Regions from separate parts of the Bradyrhizobium sp. NBAIM01 genome, predicted to be linked through region 1. Evidence: predicted binding sites of a transcription regulator. Region 1 holds the regulator's gene; each other region holds the start of a gene.
What was found. The regulator PhoB, encoded in region 1, activates phosphate uptake and scavenging genes when phosphate is short. The targets are predictions, from matches to a motif close to TGTCATNNANCTGTCAT.

Region 1 (5,962 bases):
GTATCGCCTATCGTGCCGCGCGCTCCGGCCTCATCACCGGCGTGCTGCTGGCGACCGCCCGCGTCGCCGGCGAGACCGCGCCGCTGTTGTTCACGGCACTATCGAACCAGTTCTTCAGCCTCGGCCTGAACAAGACGATGGCGAACCTGCCTGTCACCATCAACAACTTCGTGCAGAGCCCCTACGAGTATTGGAAGCAACTCGCCTGGAGCGGCGCGCTGTTGATCACCCTGACCGTGCTTGCCCTTAACATTGGCGCGCGCATCCTTGGCGCCGAGAGGACTGCAAAATGAGTGAAATGTCTGTTTCCGTCAGCGCACCGACCGTTCATCCCGGCTCGCAGCCCCTGCCCGAGGCGCCCGCCAAGGTCACGGCGCGCAACCTCAACTTCTACTACGGCGACCACCACGCGCTGAAGAACATCAACCTGGCGCTCGGCACCAACCGCGTCACGGCGTTCATCGGCCCGTCCGGCTGCGGCAAGTCCACCCTGCTGCGCATCTTCAACCGGATGTACGACCTCTATCCGGGCCAGCGCGCCGACGGTCAGCTGTTGCTCGACCATACCAACATCCTCGACCCCAAGCTCGACCTCAACCTGCTCCGCGCCCGGGTCGGCATGGTGTTCCAGAAGCCGACGCCGTTCCCGATGACGATCTACGAGAACATCGCCTTCGGCATTCGTCTCTATGAGAAGATCTCCAAGTCCGAGATGGACGACCGCGTCGAGAAGGCGCTGCGCGGTGGCGCGCTGTGGAACGAGGTCAAGGACAAGCTCAATGCCTCCGGCCTGTCGCTCTCCGGCGGCCAGCAGCAGCGCCTCTGCATCGCCCGCACCGTCGCGGTGCGGCCCGAGGTGATCCTGTTTGACGAGCCCTGCTCGGCGCTCGACCCGATCTCGACCGCCAAGGTCGAGGAGCTGATCCAGGAATTGTCCGAGAACTACACGATCGCGATCGTCACCCACAACATGCAGCAGGCGGCGCGCGTTTCCGACAAGACCGCCTTCATGTATCTCGGCGAGTTGATTGAGTTCGACGACACCAGCAAGATCTTCACGTCGCCGAGCGATCGGCGCACGCAGGATTACATCACCGGCCGGTTCGGCTGAGGAGACGGAACATGGGTTCTGAACATACCGTAAAGGCTTTCGACAGCGACCTTCAGGAGCTCACCCGCCTGGTCGCCGAGATGGGCGGCATCGCCGAGCGCATGATCGTCGATTCCGTCGACGCGCTGATCCGCCGCGACGTCGCGCTCGGCCAGCGCGTCGTCGCCACCGACGTCGAGCTCGACGCGCTGCAGAAGCGCATCGAGGAGCGCGCCGTGCTCACCATCGCCCGCCGCCAGCCGATGGCCGTCGACCTGCGCGAGATCGTCGGCGCGATGCGCGTTGCGACCGATCTCGAGCGCATCGGCGATCTCGCCAAGAACATGGGCAAGCGCGTCGCGGCGCTGGAGACGGATTTCCATCCGCTCAAGCTGTTCCGCGGCCTGGAGCACATGACCGACCTCGTGCAGCAGCAGGTCAAGTCGGTGCTGGACGCCTATGCCGCGCACGACCTGCCGGCGGCGATGGCGGTGTGGAAGGGCGACGAAGAAGTCGACGCCATCTGCACCTCGCTGTTCCGCGAGCTCCTCACCTACATGATGGAGGATCCGCGCAACATCTCGTTCTGCATCCACCTGATGTTCTGTGCCAAGAACATCGAGCGGATCGGCGACCACGCCACCAACATCGCCGAGACCGTGTTCTACATGATCGAGGGCCAGGCGATCACCGACAAGCGGCCGAAGGGCGACATGACGACCTTCGCCACGACGGTGCCGAACACCTGACGACTTAAGGAGCTACGACCACATGGGCGCACGCATTATGGTGGTTGAGGACGAGGAAGCTCTCACCGAGCTTCTTCGCTACAACCTCGAAGGCGACGGCTATGACGTCGAGACGGTGATGCGCGGCGATGACGCCGACACCCGCCTCAAGGAGCACATTCCCGATCTGATCGTGCTCGACTGGATGCTGCCGGGCCTGTCAGGCATCGAGCTGTGCCGGCGGCTTCGGACCCGCCCCGAGACCAAGCAGCTGCCGATCATCATGCTCACCGCGCGCGGCGAGGAGAGCGAACGGGTGCGCGGGCTCGCGACCGGCGCGGATGATTATATCGTCAAGCCGTTCTCGGTGCCGGAGCTGCTTGCGCGCGTGAAGGGCCTGCTCAGGCGTGCGAGTCCCGAGCGCCTCGCCACCGTGCTCGCCTATGGCGATATCGAGCTCGACCGCGACAAGCGCCGCGTGGCGCGCTCGGGCCGGCCGATCGATCTCGGTCCGACCGAATATCGCCTGCTGGAGTTCTTCCTGGAGCATCCCGGCCGCGTGTTCTCGCGCGAGCAGCTGCTCGACAGCGTCTGGGGCCGCGACATCTACATCGACGAGCGCACCGTCGACGTCCATATCGGCCGCCTGCGCAAGCTGCTCAATCTTGGCCGCGAGCAGGACCCGATCCGCACCGTCCGCGGCGCCGGCTACGCGCTGGACGATCGCTTCGCGAAGGCTGAGCAGACGTAAGGCGCCAGCGACAGCTGGTTTGGCGAACTGCGGCGCCGATCTCGGCCGTCATCCCGGGGCGCGCGCAGCGTGAGCCCGGGATCTCAGCGCGAGCGCTTGCGCTCTTCGCGATTAGCCACAGGACGTGGTTTGGCGAAGACTCGGAGTGACCATCTCGCGCAACGATTGCGCCCCGCGGTTATGGATCCCGCATTCGCGGGGATGACACCGAGCGATTGGGAGCCGTCATCGTGTGACGGCTGCAGTCTTGGCGATCAAGCTTGGCGATCAAGCTTGGCGATCAAAGCTTGGCGATCAGGGAATTCCGCAAGCTCACCGCGTGCCCGGTTTCGGTGCTGCGCGACGGCGATCCGCTGCGGGCTGATAGGCCACGCGCGAATGCTGGGCACAATAGGGCAGGCCGGAGAGCGCCTTGCCGCCGCAGAAGAAGAAATCCGGGCTCGAGGGATCGCCGACCGGCCAGTGGCAGGTCGCCTCGTTCAATTCCAGCAGCGACAGCCGCTGGCTCATCGGCACCACGTTGTCGTAGGTAACCGGCTCGGCTTCCAACTCGACCTCGAAGGCCTGCGCCAACGCGGTGTTGCCGCGCGCGACGGGGCGGGTCACCCGCATCATATGCTGCGCGGGCCGTGCCTTGCGCGGCCGCGGCGCTGCCGATGAAGGGCTCTTGGCGCGGCCGGACAGGCCGAGCCGGTGCACCTTGCCGATCACGGCATTGCGGGTCACATTGCCGAGCTCCGCCGCGATCTGGCTGGCCGAAAGTCCGGCCTCCCAGAGCTTCTTCAGCTGCTCGACGCGATCATCGGACCAGGTCAAAACCGTCATTGCACCCTTTCCCTCGCTGCGCGCCTGCCATCCTGGGGCCTTCGCAGCGAATGCTTTAGCCTTGAAAAACCCGTGCCGTCAGAATCCCTTAAGGCTCGCCGGGCGCGCTCAAGACGCCCGAACGTTTACGCCGGTACATGAGGACTTCTGGGATCAGAACTGCTGCACGAGATGTCGTATCTGACAGTCCAAACGCTACAATATGGCGTGACTCCCGCGCAAGAGTCCGCCGACTCGCTTCCACATGTTCCGTGGTGAAAAACCCGCAAAATCGGCACCGCAAGACTACGGAATCAGCGTTTCGCGAGGCTTTCCGGGCGGCATTGACACCCGTCTTGCCAGGCATAAGATAGTGCCACGTGCCGCCCTTAAAAGGCGGCACGTTTCGTTTTCCGGGGCCGGTCGATGGTGCGTCGCGCAATGCATGCCTCACACCGTCCGCAACATTCAAGTGACGTCATGACTAACAGCGCAGCGCCGCATTTGCTCCCCGTTTTCGCCAGGGCCGACCTCGGTTTCGAGCGCGGCGAAGGCTGCTGGCTGATCGCGACCAACGGCGATCGCTATCTCGATTTCACCTCGGGTGTCGCGGTGAATGCGCTCGGCCATGTCCATCCCGCGCTGGTCAAGGCGTTGCAGGAGCAGGCGACCAAGCTCTGGCACATGTCGAACCTGTTCCAGAGCCCTGACGGCGAGAAGCTCGCAAGCCGCCTCTGCAATGAGAGCTTTGCGGACTTCGTGTTCTTCTGCAATTCCGGCGCCGAGGCGCTGGAAGGCGTGATCAAGCTGGTGCGCCACCATCACTTCTCCAAGGGGCATCCGGAACGTTACCGCATGATCACCTTCGAGGGTGCCTTCCATGGCCGCACGCTGGCGACGCTCGCCGCCACCGGCTCTGCGAAATATCTCGAGGGCTTCGGTCCGCCGATGGACGGCTTCGATCAGGTGCCGCACGGCGATCTCGACGCCGTGAAGAAGGCGATCGGTCCGCACACCGCCGGCATTCTCATCGAGCCGATCCAGGGCGAGGGTGGCGTTCGTTCTGCACCTCACGCCTTCCTGAGGGCGCTGCGCGAACTCTGTAACGAGCGCGGCCTGTTGCTCGCCTTCGACGAGGTGCAGACCGGCATGGGCCGCACTGGCGAGCTCTTTGCCTACAAGCGCACCGGCGTCACACCGGACGTGATGTCGCTCGCCAAGGCGCTCGGCGGCGGCTTTCCGATCGGCGCGGTGCTGGCGACCGCGGACGCGGCGGCCGGCATGGGGCCCGGCTCGCACGGCTCGACCTTCGGCGGCAATCCGCTCGCGATCTCGGCTGCCAATGCCATGCTCGACGTCATGCTCAAGCCCGGCTTCTTCGACCACGTGCAGAAGATGTCGCTGCTGCTCAAGCAGAAGCTCGCCTCCGTGATCGATCGTCATCCTGATGTCGTCAGCGAGGTGCGCGGCGAGGGCCTGCTGATCGGTATCAAGGCGGTGGTGCCCTCGGGCGATCTCGTCGCGGCGCTGCGCGCCGAAAAGCTGCTCACCGTCGGGGCCGGCGACAATGTCGTGCGCTTCCTGCCGCCCCTGATCGTCACGGAAGCGGAGATCGAGGACAGCGTCGGCCGGTTAGAGCGCGCCTGCGCTGCGATCTCCTCCAGCCAGACCAAGCGGGCGGCAAGCTGATGAGCACGACGCCCAACAAAGCTCCCAAGCACTTCCTGGACATCAACGAGCTGCCGCTCTCGGAGCTCAAGAGCATGCTCGCCGCCTCTTCGGCGATGAAGGCGAAGCAGAAGGCGCAGCAGCCGGTCAGGCCGCTCGAAGGCAAGACGCTGGCGATGATCTTCGAGCGTCCCTCGACCCGCACCCGCGTCTCGTTCGACGTCGGCATGCGCCAGCTCGGCGGCGAGGCGATCATGCTCACCGGCGCCGAGATGCAGCTCGGCCGCGGCGAGACCATCGCCGACACCGCGCGGGTTCTGTCGCGCTATGTCGACGCCATCATGATCCGCATCCTCAACCATGATGCGCTGCTGGAGCTTGCGGCCAACGCCACCGTGCCCGTCATCAACGGCCTGACGCGGCGTTCGCATCCCTGCCAGGTGATGGCCGACCTCATGACCTATGAGGAACATCGCGGCCCGATCGAGGGCAAGACGGTGGCCTGGACCGGCGACGACAACAACGTGCTGGCGTCCTGGGCCCATGCCGCCGAGCGCTTCAAATTCCAGCTCAATGTCGCAACGCCGCCGGAGCTCGCACCGAAAAAGGCCATGCGCGACTGGATCAAGGCGACGGGCGCGCCGATCGTGCTCGGCACCGATCCGGAAGCCGCCGTGCGCGGCGCCGATTGCGTCGTCACCGACACCTGGGTGTCGATGGGCGACAAGGAGGGCGAGCACCGCCACAACGTGCTCAAGCCCTACCAGGTCAATGCCAAGCTGATGTCGCTGGCGAAGCGAGATGCGCTGTTCATGCATTGCCTGCCGGCCCATCGCGGCGAGGAGGTCACCGACGAGGTGATCGACGGGCCGCAATCGGTCGTGTTCGATGAGGCCGAAAACCGCCTGCACGCGCAGAAGG
Region 2 (5,962 bases), on a different contig from region 1:
GGAATGCCGACGACGTCGCCGGCGAAGGCTTCGTCCGCGACCGAGCGGTCCTGCGCGAAGAAGAATTGCGGGCTCGACAGCGGCATGCTCTTGCCGGTGCGCACGAGCTTGGCCTTCATGCCGCGGCTGAGCTTGCCCGAGCACAGGCGCGCAAACGCGATGCGGTCGCGGTGGTTGGGATCCATGTTGGCCTGGATCTTGAACACGAAGGCGCTCATCCTGGGATCGGTGGCCTCGACCTTGCGCTGGTCGCTGTCCTGCGCGCGCGGCTCGGGCGCAAACTTGCCGAGGCCCTCCAGGAGGTCTCCGACGCCGAAATTACGTAGCGCGCTGCCGAAATAGACCGGCGTCAGATGTCCCTCGCGGAACGCGTCCAGCTCGAACGGCTTCGACGCCTCGGTGACGAGCTCGAGCTCGTCCTTCACGGCGGAGACGTCGAGATTGGCGTTGAGCTTGGCAAGCTCTTCGATCTCGATCTCGAGCGCCGCGCCGGTCTTGGCGCCACCGCCTTCGAGCAGGCGCACGCCGCCATTGACGACGTCATAGGTGCCGAGGAAGTCGCGGCCGCGGCCGACCGGCCAGGTCATCGGCGTGGTGTCGAGCGCCAGCGTCTTCTCGATCTCGTCGAGCAGCTCGAACACGTCGCGGCTCTCGCGGTCCATCTTGTTGATGAAGGTGATGATCGGGATGTCGCGCAGACGGCACACCTCGAACAGCTTTCGGGTGCGCGCCTCGATACCCTTGGCCGCGTCGATCACCATCACGGCGGAATCGACCGCCGTCAGCGTACGATAGGTATCTTCCGAAAAGTCCTCGTGGCCCGGCGTGTCCAAGAGGTTGAAGACGAGGCCCTCGAACTCGAAGGTCATCACCGAGGTCACCACCGAGATGCCGCGTTCGCGCTCGATCTTCATCCAGTCCGAACGCGTGTTGCGCCGCTCGCCTTTGGCCTTGACCTGGCCGGCGAGGTTGATAGCGCCGCCGAACAGCAGCAGCTTTTCGGTCAGCGTGGTCTTGCCGGCGTCGGGATGGGAGATGATCGCAAAGGTCCGCCGCCTCGCCACCTCGGCGGCAAGCGGGGAACGGGCCGGCGATTCGGCTGTGGTGGCGGCGATGTCGGACATGGCGGGAGCGTGTGGCAGGGAAAACGGGCCTGATCAAGCCTCATTTGGTGATTGCGAAGGTTTCCGGCCAGCCCCATATCCCCCTTTTGGGAGGACGACCTCCCTGCCCATCAGCACACCAGCCGCGGGGACGACCCTGCCTTGAATGGAGGGTCGTCATGGCCTGGAGCATCCTGTTCGTCGCCGGTCTCCTCGAGATCACCTGGGCCATCGGCCTGAAATACACCGAGGGCTTTAGCAAGCTTGTCCCGTCCGCGGTCACGCTCGCGGCCATGGCCGGCAGCGTCATCCTGCTCGGATTTGCGCTCAAATCCCTGCCCGTCGGAACCGCCTATGCGGTCTGGACCGGCATCGGCGCGGTCGGCACCGCGACGCTCGGCATGGTTCTGTTCGGCGAGCCGGCGACGGCCTTCCGCCTCGCCAGCATCGGCCTGATCGTCGCCGGCATCGTCGGACTAAAGCTCGTCACTTGACGAGCTGGACCACCCACCAGGTCAGCGCGGCCACGATGGCCGAGGCCGGGATCGTGATCACCCAGGCATAGACGATCGAGCTTGCGACGTTCCAGCGCACGGCCGAGACGCGGCGGGCGGCACCGACGCCGACGATGGCGCCGGTGATGGTGTGGGTGGTCGAGACGGGAACCCCGAGATAGGTCGCCATGAACAGGGTCACCGCGCCTCCCGTCTCGGCGCAAAAGCCCTGCATCGGGGTCAATTTCGTGATGCGCAGGCCCATGGTGCGGACGATGCGCCATCCGCCCATCAGCGTGCCCAGCGCCATCGCCGCCTGGCACGACAGCACCACCCAGAACGGCACCGAGAACTCGCTGCCGAGATGGCCCTGCGAATAGAGCAACACCGCGATGATGCCCATGGTCTTCTGCGCGTCGTTGCCGCCATGGCCGAGCGAATAGAGCGAAGCGGAGACGAATTGCAGGATGCGGAAGGCGCGGTCGACCGCGAACGGCGTCGAGCGCACCGAGGCCCAGGACACGATCGCAACCAGCGCCATTGCGAGCAGGAAGCCAACCAGCGGCGACAGCACGATCGCCAGCACGGTCTTGGACAGGCCGCTCCACACCGCGGCCGAAATACCGGCCTTGGCCAAGCCGCCGCCGACGAGCCCGCCGATCAGCGCGTGCGACGACGACGATGGAATGCCGAGCGCCCAGGTCACGAGGTTCCAGACGATGGCGCCGACGAGGGCTGCGAAGATCACCTGGGCGTCGACGACCGCGGGATCGATGATGCCGGTGCCGATGGTCTGGGCGACGTGCAGCCCGAACACCAGGAACGCGATGAAATTGAAGAACGCGGCCCAAAACACCGCGAATTGCGGCCGCAGCACTCGGGTCGAGACGATGGTCGCGATCGAATTGGCGGCGTCGTGCAGGCCGTTCAGGAAGTCGAACAGCAGAGCGACGGCGATCAAGCCGACCAGGACGGGAAAAGCCAACGCAGCATCCACGGCGGCCCTGCCCTACACTTGCTCGATGACGATGCTGTTGATCTCGTTGGCGACGTCATCGAAACGGTCGGCCACCTTCTCGAGATGGTCGTAGATCTCGACCCCTACGATGAAATCCATCGCATTGCCGTCGCGATGCTTGAGGAACAGCTCCTTCAGGCCGATGTCGTGGAGATCGTCGACACGGCCCTCGAGCTTGCCGAGCTCCTCGGTGATCGCGGTCAGCATGGCGACGTTCTTGCCGATCTCCTGCATCAGCGGCAGCGCACGGCCGACCAGATTGGCGCATTCGATCAAGAGTCCGCCGATCTCGCGCATCGGCGGCTCGAAACTGCGCACCTCGAACAGCATCACGGCCTTGGCCGTCTGCTGCATCTGGTCGATGGCATCGTCCAGCGACGTGATCAGGTTCTTGATGTCGCCGCGGTCGAACGGGGTGATGAAGGTGCGGCGCACCGCCGTCAGCACCTCGCGGGTGATATTGTCGGCGTCGTTCTCGAACTGGTTGACGCGCTGGCAATAGACCGGCGTCTCCTCGCCCCCGTTGAGCATGCCCTGGAGCGCGACCGCGCCCTGGATCACGGTCTGGGCATGGCGGTCGAACAGGTCGAAGAACCGCTCTTCCCTGGGCAGGAACGCACGAAACCATCGCATCATGGAGACAAACTACCGGTTGGAAAATGGTCAGGCCCGCAAGGGCTGTCACAAAACTGTCATAGACCATTTTCGATCCGCGCGCGTGTCGCCTCACGCCCGCGGAGCCGGATCATCCACCGCTTTCATGCATCAATGAAATTGATGCAATACCAGTTACTTAGAGCGAGCGCCGGAAGTAATGCGCGATTTCGCCGACGACGCCGCGGCGGAAGGTGAGCACGCAGACCACGAAGATCGCGCCTTGGATCACCGTCACCCACTGGCCGAAGCCGGCCAGATATTGCTGCATGGCGATGATCACGAAGGCGCCGACCACGGGACCGAAAACGGTGCCGAGCCCGCCGACCAGCGTCATCAGCACGACCTCGCCCGACATCGTCCAGTGCACGTCGGTGAGCGAAGCGTTCTGCGCCACGAACACCTTCAGCGCACCGGCAAGGCCGGCGAGCGTCCCCGACAGCACGAAGGCCAGGAACTTGTATTGGTCGGTGCGGTAGCCGAGCGAGATCGCGCGCTGCTCGTTCTCGCGGATCGACTTCAGCACCTCGCCGAACGGCGAGTTGATGATGCGGAAGATCAGGAGGAAGCCGGCGAGGAAGCCGACCAGCACGACATAGTACAGCACCGTCGGCTTGGACAGATCGAGCACGCCGAACATGCGTCCCTGCGGGATGCCCTGGATGCCGTCCTCACCATGGGTGAACGGGGCCTGGAGATAGATGAAGTACAGGAGCTGCGACAGCGCCAGCGTGATCATCGAGAAATAGATGCCCTGGCGTCGGATCGAGATGTAGCCGGTGACGATCGAGAGCACGAACGCCGCGGCGACGCCGACGAGAATGCCGAGCTCGGGCGGCAGCGCCCAGACCTTCAGCGCATGCGCGCTGCAATAGCCGGCCGTGCCTAAGAACATCGCGTGGCCGAACGACAGCAAGCCGCCATAGCCGACCAGCAGATTGAAGGCGCAGGCGAGCAGCGCAAAGCACAGCGCCTGCATCACGAAGAACGGATAGACGCCCGTGAACGGCACCGCTGCGAGCAGCAGCGCCATCACTGCGAATACAATCATCTCGTCGCGCATTACGCGCGGGGTCACAGGAAGCGTGTCGTCCGTCAGGGTTGTCATCTCAGGCCGCCCTTCCCGTCAATCCCGTCGGCTTCACCAGCAGCACCAGCACCATCAGCACGAACACGACGGTGTTGGAGGCCTCGGGGTAGAAATACTTGGTCAGGCCCTCGATCACGCCGAGCGCAAAGCCGGTGATGATGGAGCCCATGATCGAGCCCATGCCGCCGATCACCACCACCGCGAACACGACGATGATGAGGTCGGCACCCATCAGCGGCCGCACCTGGTTGATCGGCGCCGAGAGGACGCCGGCGAGCGCGGCAAGGCCGACGCCGAGACCGTAAGTGAGCGTGATCATGCGCGGCACGTTGATGCCGAAGGCACGCACCAAGGTCGGATTTTCGGTCGCGGCGCGCAGGTAGGCGCCGAGCTGCGTCTTCTCGATCAGGAACCAGGTCGCAAGGCACACCGCCAGTGAGAACACGACGACCCAGCCGCGGTAGATCGGCAGGAACATGAAGCCGAGATTCATGCCGCCCCTGAGCTGGTCGGGAATGGCGTAAGGCAGGCCCGAGGAGCCGAAATAATTCTGGAACACGCCCTGCACGATCAGCGCGATGCCGAAGGTGAGGAGCAGGCCGTAGAGATGATCGAGCCCGGTCAGCCATTGCAGCATGGTCCGTTCCAGGATCATGCCGAAGATGCCGACGATGATCGGCGCCAGCAGCAGCGCCCACCAATAGTTGATGCCGCCGAGGTTCAACAGGAAATAGGCGACGAAGGCGCCCATCATGTAGAGCGCGCCATGGGCGAAATTGATGATGTTGAGCATGCCGAAGATGACGGCAAGCCCGAGACTGAGCAGCGCGTAGAACGAGCCGTTGATCAGTCCCACCAGTAGCTGAGCGTAGAGAGCCTGCATCGATCCCGCACCCGGTCCCTTCTATTCCTCAAAGACAGGCCGGCGCCGTTGCGCGCCGGCCCGCATCGTTCACCGTTACTTCTTCACCAGCGGACAGGCGCTTTCCGACAGCGGCCGGAAGGCCAGGTCGCCGGGGGTCGTGCCGATCAGCTTGTAATAGTCCCAGGGGCCCTTGGATTCCTCGGGCTTCTTGACCTCGAACAGATAGGCCGGATGCAGCTTGCGACCGTCCGCACGGATCGTTCCCTTGCCGAACAACGCATCGTCGGTCGGCATCTCCTTCATCTTGGCGACCACCTTGGCCCCGTCATGCGGATTGCCGCCCATCGCCTCCAGCGCCTTGAAGTAGTGCAGCAGGCCCGAATAGACGCCGGCCTGCACCATCGAGGGCATCGCCTTGTTCTTCATCCGCTCGGAAAAGCGTTTGGAGAAGGCGCGCGTGCCGTCGTTCATGTCCCAATAGAAGGTCTCGGTGAAGTTCAAGCCCTGCGCCACCTTCAGACCGAGCGAGTGCACGTCGGTGATGAAGAGCAGCAGGCCCGCAAGCTTCTGGCCGCCCGAGACGATGCCGAACTCGGACGCCTGCTTGATGGTGTTGGTGGTGTCGCCGCCGGCATTCGCCATGCCGATGATCTTGGCTTTGGAGGCCTGCGCCTGAAGCAGGAAGGACGAGAAGTCAGCGGTATTCAGGGGATGCTTGACGTTGCCGATCACCTTGCC
Region 3 (5,962 bases), on a different contig from region 1:
AAGAACGTCTCGCTGCTTCGATTTGTTCTGGACCTTCACGGTGCGGCAGGCTTTTGGGCGCTGGCCGTGCTCTTGTTGATCTCGATCACCGGCGTCGGCATCGTTTTTCCCGACCTGGTGCGGCCCATCGTCGGCCTCGTGTCGCAGCCGACGCCTGATCGCTCGCCGCGAGTCGAAATGCCGCCTCCGGCAGGGACGCCGGTGCTCTCACCTGACGCGATCATGCGACGCGCGCAAGAGGTCAAGCCCGGTGCGACGGTCGCCATGCTCAATCCGCCGACCGCAACGCGCAACACCTGGCGGGTGCAATTCCGTCCTGATGGAGCTGATCCCGCGGTGCGGTCGCGTGGAGCGATCTGGCTCGATCCGTGGAGCGGCGCTGTGGTGCACGACCGCACGCCGGGCACCATGTCGATGGGGGATCGCTATCTGGCCGAGCAGCTCTGGCTCCACAATGGCGCGACGTTCGGATTCGCAGGACGCCTACTGGTGTTCGCGGCCGGCTTCGCACCGCTAGTCCTCTTCGTCAGCGGCGCGATGATGTGGCTCAAGAGACGGCCCGGGAGGATGAGGCCCGGCTGAGAGGTCAGCGCCTGACGATTGAACCGGCGCGGCCAACCAGGCGGGCGAGCTGACGGAAGCGGCTGCCGACGCGGTCGGCGACGAGGTCGCCGAGCCGGTGCTCGAACACCAGCATCAATTTGCGGCCCTGGCTGCGGAAATGCGTGGCTGGCAGGACGCCGGGACGTGCGGCCGAGATCAGATGCGCAACGCGGAACGCAGCGCCCAGGAGGCGCGCGCGTTCGAGCTGGGCCGGCGTCAGCAGCTCCTGCGTGGTGACCGGCGGCTGGTTTTCCTCGCTGAGGCCGGCATAGCGATAGAACACCGACAGGCCGACGAAGGCGCGTTCGGTGTGGGTGATCGCGCCGAAATTGCCGTTGACGACGAGGCTGAGCGTCTGCTCGCCGCGATGATCGGGATGCACGCGCCAGCCGATGTCGGAGAGCAGGCACGCGGTGTGGCGGAGGCGGCGGTCCACTTCCGTCTCGCGCAGCTTGACGACGCGCACCAAGCGGTCGGTCCAGGCAATCAGCTCGCGCGCGTGCCTGGCCGAACGCGACAGCAGCTGGTTCAGCTCCTCCGCCGCGCAGATCAGCCCGTCCTTGTTGCGTTCGGTCTCGGGCAGCTTCTCGTGCAGCAGGCCCTCGCGCACGCCGAAGGTGGAGAACACGATGTTCTTTGGCTTCGCGACGCGGATGATGTGCTCGAGCACCAGCGCCGCATAGGTGAGGAGAGGGCGCCGCGCATCGGCGACGATCTCGATGTCGGCAAGCATGTCGGCGGCGGCGAGGCGCCGCAGGCGGCGCGAGAAGTCGAGCGCCTCGGCAGCCGGAATGGAATAGCCGTGCATCACCTGGAGCGGATAGCCGCTCTGGATGATGTGGATGCGCGCGAGCGCGCGCCAGGTGCCGCCGACGGCATAGAAGGTGCGACCGCGGCCGGCAGTGAGTAACTGGACCCCGTCGATCTCCTCGCGCACGATGCGGTCGGCGCGCTTGAGCGATTTGTGGGCGAGGTCCTGCAGTGCGAGGCCGCCGAGCGGCAGCGTCACGCCGCTGCGTACGGCGTTCCTGCGCACGTCGATCAGCTCGAGCGAGCCGCCGCCGAGGTCGCCGACGATGCCGTCTGGATGGTGGATGCCGGAGATCACGCCGAGCGCGGACAGTCGTGCTTCGCGCGAGCCCGACAGGATCTCGATCTTCACCGCGCAGATCCGCTCGGCCCTGGCGATGAAATCGGGGCCGTTGGAGGCGTCGCGGCATGCGGCGGTCGCGATCGCGAACACGCGTCCGACCTTCATCACCCGGCACAGCGCGCGAAACCGTTTCAGCGAGCTCAGCGCCTTGTCGATGGCGTCGGGCGCGAGCAGGCCCGTGCTCTGCACCTCGCGCCCGAGGCCGCACAGCGTCTTCTCGTTGAAGATCGGGATCAGGCTGCGCGCCAGCGCCTCGTAGACGACGAGGCGGACCGAGTTGGAGCCTATGTCGATAACCGCGACGCTCGAGCCGCGCTTGCGCGGCCGCTTCACGTCGCAAACCCCCGATCAGGATTGATGACGTTCGTTCCGGCGCGTGAGACGACGCGGCGAGGATTCCTTGAGCGACTTTCCACGGCCAGACAGACTCGGATTCGTCATGAAGTAGTTGTGGACGTTGAAAGGCTCCTCGCCCTTCGCGGTCTTCATACGCGTTGAAGACCCATCCGGCAACAACTGCCAGCTCTGCTCATTGTCCTTCAGGTTCGCGACCATGATCTGTTCGAGAACCTGCTGATGCACCGTCGGATTTTGCAGCGGACACAGCACCTCGACGCGGCGGTCAAGGTTGCGCGGCATCATGTCGGCGGACGAGATATACACAGCCGCTTTCGCGCTCGGCAGTCCCTGGCCCATGCCGAAGCAGTAGATTCGGCCATGTTCCAGGAAGCGGCCGATGATCGACTTGACGCGGATGTTCTCCGACAGACCGGGAATGCCGGGCCTGAGGCAGCAGATGCCGCGCACCACGAGCTCGACCTGGACACCGGCCTGCGAGGCCTCGTAGAGCGCGTCGATGATATCAGGATCGACCAGCGCGTTCATCTTCATCCAGACCGCGCCGGGACGGCCATGCCGCGCATGTGCGGTCTCGCCCTGGATGTGCTCGATGATGCGCTTGCGCAAGGTCAGCGGCGACACCGCCATCTTTTCCAGATCGCTCGGCGCGGCATAGCCGGTGATGAAATTGAACACGCGCGCGGCATCGCGGCCGATCGTCGGGTCCGAGGTGAAGTAGGAGAGATCGGTGTAGATGCGCGCGGTGACCGGGTGATAATTGCCGGTGCCGGTATGGACGTAGGTCGTCAGGCTGCCGCCCTCGCGGCGCACCACCATCGAGAGCTTCGCGTGCGTCTTCAATTCGAGGAAGCCGTAGACGACCTGCACGCCGGCGCGTTCGAGATCGCGTGCCCAGCGGATGTTGGCTTCTTCGTCGAACCGCGCTTTCAGCTCGATCAGCGCGGTGACTGATTTGCCGGCTTCGGCCGCTTCGGCCAGCGCGCGCACGATCGGTGAATTGTTGGAGGTGCGGTAGAGCGTCTGCTTGATCGCAACGACGTCGGGGTCGCGCGTGGCCTGCTGCAGGAATTGCACCACCACGTCGAACGATTCGTAGGGATGGTGGACGATCAGGTCCTTCTGCCGGATCGCGGCGAAGATGTCGCCGCCATGCTCGCGCACGCGTTCGGGGTGGCGCGGCACGTAAGGGGTGAATTCGAGGTCGGGCCGGTCGAGGCGGGTGAGCTGCGAGAGCTCGTTCATCGCCTGCACGCCGTCGACCAGGAAGATCTCGTCGTCGGCGGCGGAGAGCGCGTGCTGCACGAAGCTGCGCAGCTGCTCCGGCATCTTGGCGTCGATCTCGAGCCGGATCACCGATCCGCGGCGGCGGCGCTTCAGTGCGGTCTCGAACAGGCGGACGAGATCTTCGGCCTCCTCCTCGATTTCGAGCTCGGAGTCGCGGATGATCCGGAAGGCGCCTTGGCCGTGCAGATTGTAGCCGGGGAACAGGCGGTTGATGAACAGGGCGGTGGCCTGCTCCAGCGAGATCAGGCGCACCGTGCCATCCGCCGGCAGGCGGATGAAGCGGTCGATCTTGCCGGGCATGCGGATCAGCGCGTTCATCTGCTTGCCGTCGGCGGCGCGCGTGAGCTGCAGCGCGATGGTGAAGCCGAGGCTCGGAATGAACGGGAAGGGGTGGGCCGGATCGATCGCCAGCGGGGTCAGGAGAGGGAACACGTTGTGGAGGAAGTAGTCCTCGATCCAGGTTCGTTCCGCCTTTGTGACGTCCTTGCCGTCGACCAGCACGATGCCGACCTCGGCCAACGTGGCGCGCAGGTCGCGCCAGATCGCCTGCTGGTCGGAGGCGAGCTGGGAGACGGTGCGGTTGATCAGCGCGAGCTGTTCGGACGGCGTCAGGCCGTCGGGGCTGCGCTCGGCGATGCCCTCGCGGACTTGGGCCTTGATGCCGGCGACGCGAACCATGAAGAACTCGTCGAGGTTATTGGCCGAAATCGACAGGAATCGCACCCGCTCCAGCACGGGGTGGCTGGGATTGACTGATTCCTCCAGGACGCGGCGATTGAAATGCAGCCAGGACAGCTCGCGATTGATGAACCGCTCGGGACTGGACGCGATCGCCGGAAGGCTCTCGGTTTCCGGGGCTTTCTCTTTCGTTTCAACAGCTTGCGCAGAGTCCATCAGAAGTCGGTCCATCCAGTTCACCCCAATTGCGACTCAAGCGCAAAAATCGGCGGGAGCATGTGTTAGAGCCATGACGTTTCGATGACATTGATGTTCCGCCCCTGCGCCGCGTCAAGCGGACTTCGGGGAGGCCTGCGAGCCTGTCAGGCGTCCCGGAGCAGCTCGGCGGCCAGCGCCCGGGTGACGGGACGGCCGAGCCGCAGGGCTTCGCTGTCGAGCAGCTCGACGGCCCGCCGGGCGGCGGCCGAGGACCGCTCCAGGCGCGTCGCGAGGTAGCCGACCACGCTCTCGTCCACATTGAGCTGGCGGTCGGCGCAGAACTTGACGATGAGGCCGCGGAACAGCTGGTCGTCTGGAGGCAGCAGCGTGACCGCCGGAACGGCCCGCAGGCGCGAGCGCAGGTCGCGAAGCTCGATCGGAAGCGCGGCCGGCGCCTCGCGGCCGGTGAACAGGACGTAGGCGCCGTCCTCGCGGGCGAGGTTCATCAGGTGAAACAGGGCACGCTCGTCGAAGTCCCCAGCCTTGAGATCCTCGACCACCAGCGCGCCGGTGGCGAGCGCACCGGGCACGTCCATCGCGGTCAGCGCATTGGCGGTGGTCGAGCGGGCGCCGGCTTCCTCGGCCCAGATCGCGGCGAGATGGCTCTTGCCGCTTCCTTCCGGGCCCGCCAGCCACATGATCCGGTTCGGCCATTCCGGCCAGCCGTCGATGAGGCCTAGACCGGCCGCATTGGCGGGGCCTTCGAGGAAGTTGTCCCGGCTGAGGCTCTCCGCATGCGGAAGCGCAAACGCCAATTGTCGGGGATGAACGCGGCCTGCCACGCTTGCTCTGCTCCATGCCGGCGCGCCGGCCCGCTTGTAGAGATTCGACTTGATGGTGCGGGACTTGGCCTTTTGCTGGGCTGCTTCCTCGCTCATTTGGCCTCGATCGTGCTCATGTGCCGCAGCCACTCGACGAGATAGAGCGACACGGAGGAGAGCGTGAAGACCGTGACGAGACCCATCAGGATGATATCATAAGGCGCGGGCTTGAAGCCGAAGGCAAGCGCCGCCAGCACCAAAGCTGCGAATGCCACTTGTGCCACCGTGTTGAGCTTGGACACTTTCGACGGCTTCATCTCGACCGGCCGGTCGAACAACCAGGACACGATCACGGCGGCGACAATCATGATGTCGCGCGAGACCACCAGGATCACGATCCAGCGCGGGATCGCACCCCAGATGCCGAGCGCCATGTAGATCGAGACCAGCAGCGCCTTGTCGGCGAGCGGATCGAGCAGGGCGCCGAGCTCGCTCGTCATGTTGAAGCGCTTGGCCAAAAAGCCGTCCACGGCATCGCTGATGCCGGCGATCAGGAAGACGGCGAACGCCACCTCCATTTGGCTCGACACGATGGCCCAGACGATGATCGGGACCAGCATGATGCGGCCCAAGGTAATGATATTCGGAATACTCACGAAAGCGCTTCCCGGCACCGGTTCTGACCTCAAATCCGGCCCGTTGCAGGCTGAACCGGTTGATATGTCTACATAGTATAGCGGGGAGCGCCATGCGAGCCATTGCGCGTCCCCGGAATTCAACGTAACCAGCCGCAAACCCACTGGAAATCGGGCATGACCGACCGCAAAAACGGCCTCACTTACGCCGATTCAGGCGTCGATATCGA

Region 2: I6F31_RS18605 (DUF47 domain-containing protein) is a predicted target of PhoB. The motif match lies at 3,295-3,311, and genes of this name have one in related genera.
Region 3: I6F31_RS19045 (RNA degradosome polyphosphate kinase) is a predicted target of PhoB. The motif match lies at 4,368-4,384, and genes of this name have one in related genera.

The regions. Positions count from the first base shown of each region.
Region 1 covers NZ_JADYVU010000002.1:820,348-826,309, reverse strand. Annotated here, with positions in the region: gene pstA (phosphate ABC transporter permease PstA) at 1-293, shown strand, start outside; gene pstB (phosphate ABC transporter ATP-binding protein PstB) at 290-1,111, shown strand; gene phoU (phosphate signaling complex protein PhoU) at 1,123-1,839, shown strand; gene phoB (phosphate regulon transcriptional regulator PhoB) at 1,862-2,569, shown strand; gene I6F31_RS10270 (GcrA family cell cycle regulator) at 2,882-3,394, opposite strand; gene I6F31_RS10265 (aspartate aminotransferase family protein) at 3,854-5,062, shown strand; gene argF (ornithine carbamoyltransferase) at 5,062-5,962, shown strand, end outside.
Region 2 covers NZ_JADYVU010000005.1:174,396-180,357, reverse strand. Annotated here, with positions in the region: gene I6F31_RS18620 (peptide chain release factor 3) at 1-1,124, opposite strand, end outside; gene sugE (quaternary ammonium compound efflux SMR transporter SugE) at 1,283-1,597, shown strand; gene I6F31_RS18610 (inorganic phosphate transporter) at 1,590-2,594, opposite strand; gene I6F31_RS18605 (DUF47 domain-containing protein) at 2,607-3,251, opposite strand; gene I6F31_RS18600 (branched-chain amino acid ABC transporter permease) at 3,409-4,377, opposite strand; gene I6F31_RS18595 (branched-chain amino acid ABC transporter permease) at 4,379-5,242, opposite strand; gene I6F31_RS18590 (ABC transporter substrate-binding protein) at 5,318-5,962, opposite strand, start outside.
Region 3 covers NZ_JADYVU010000005.1:260,876-266,837, forward strand. Annotated here, with positions in the region: gene I6F31_RS19035 (PepSY-associated TM helix domain-containing protein) at 1-582, shown strand, start outside; gene ppx (exopolyphosphatase) at 587-2,089, opposite strand; gene I6F31_RS19045 (RNA degradosome polyphosphate kinase) at 2,105-4,294, opposite strand; gene I6F31_RS19050 (DnaA/Hda family protein) at 4,441-5,118, opposite strand; gene I6F31_RS19055 (CDP-alcohol phosphatidyltransferase family protein) at 5,211-5,753, opposite strand; gene purM (phosphoribosylformylglycinamidine cyclo-ligase) at 5,910-5,962, shown strand, end outside.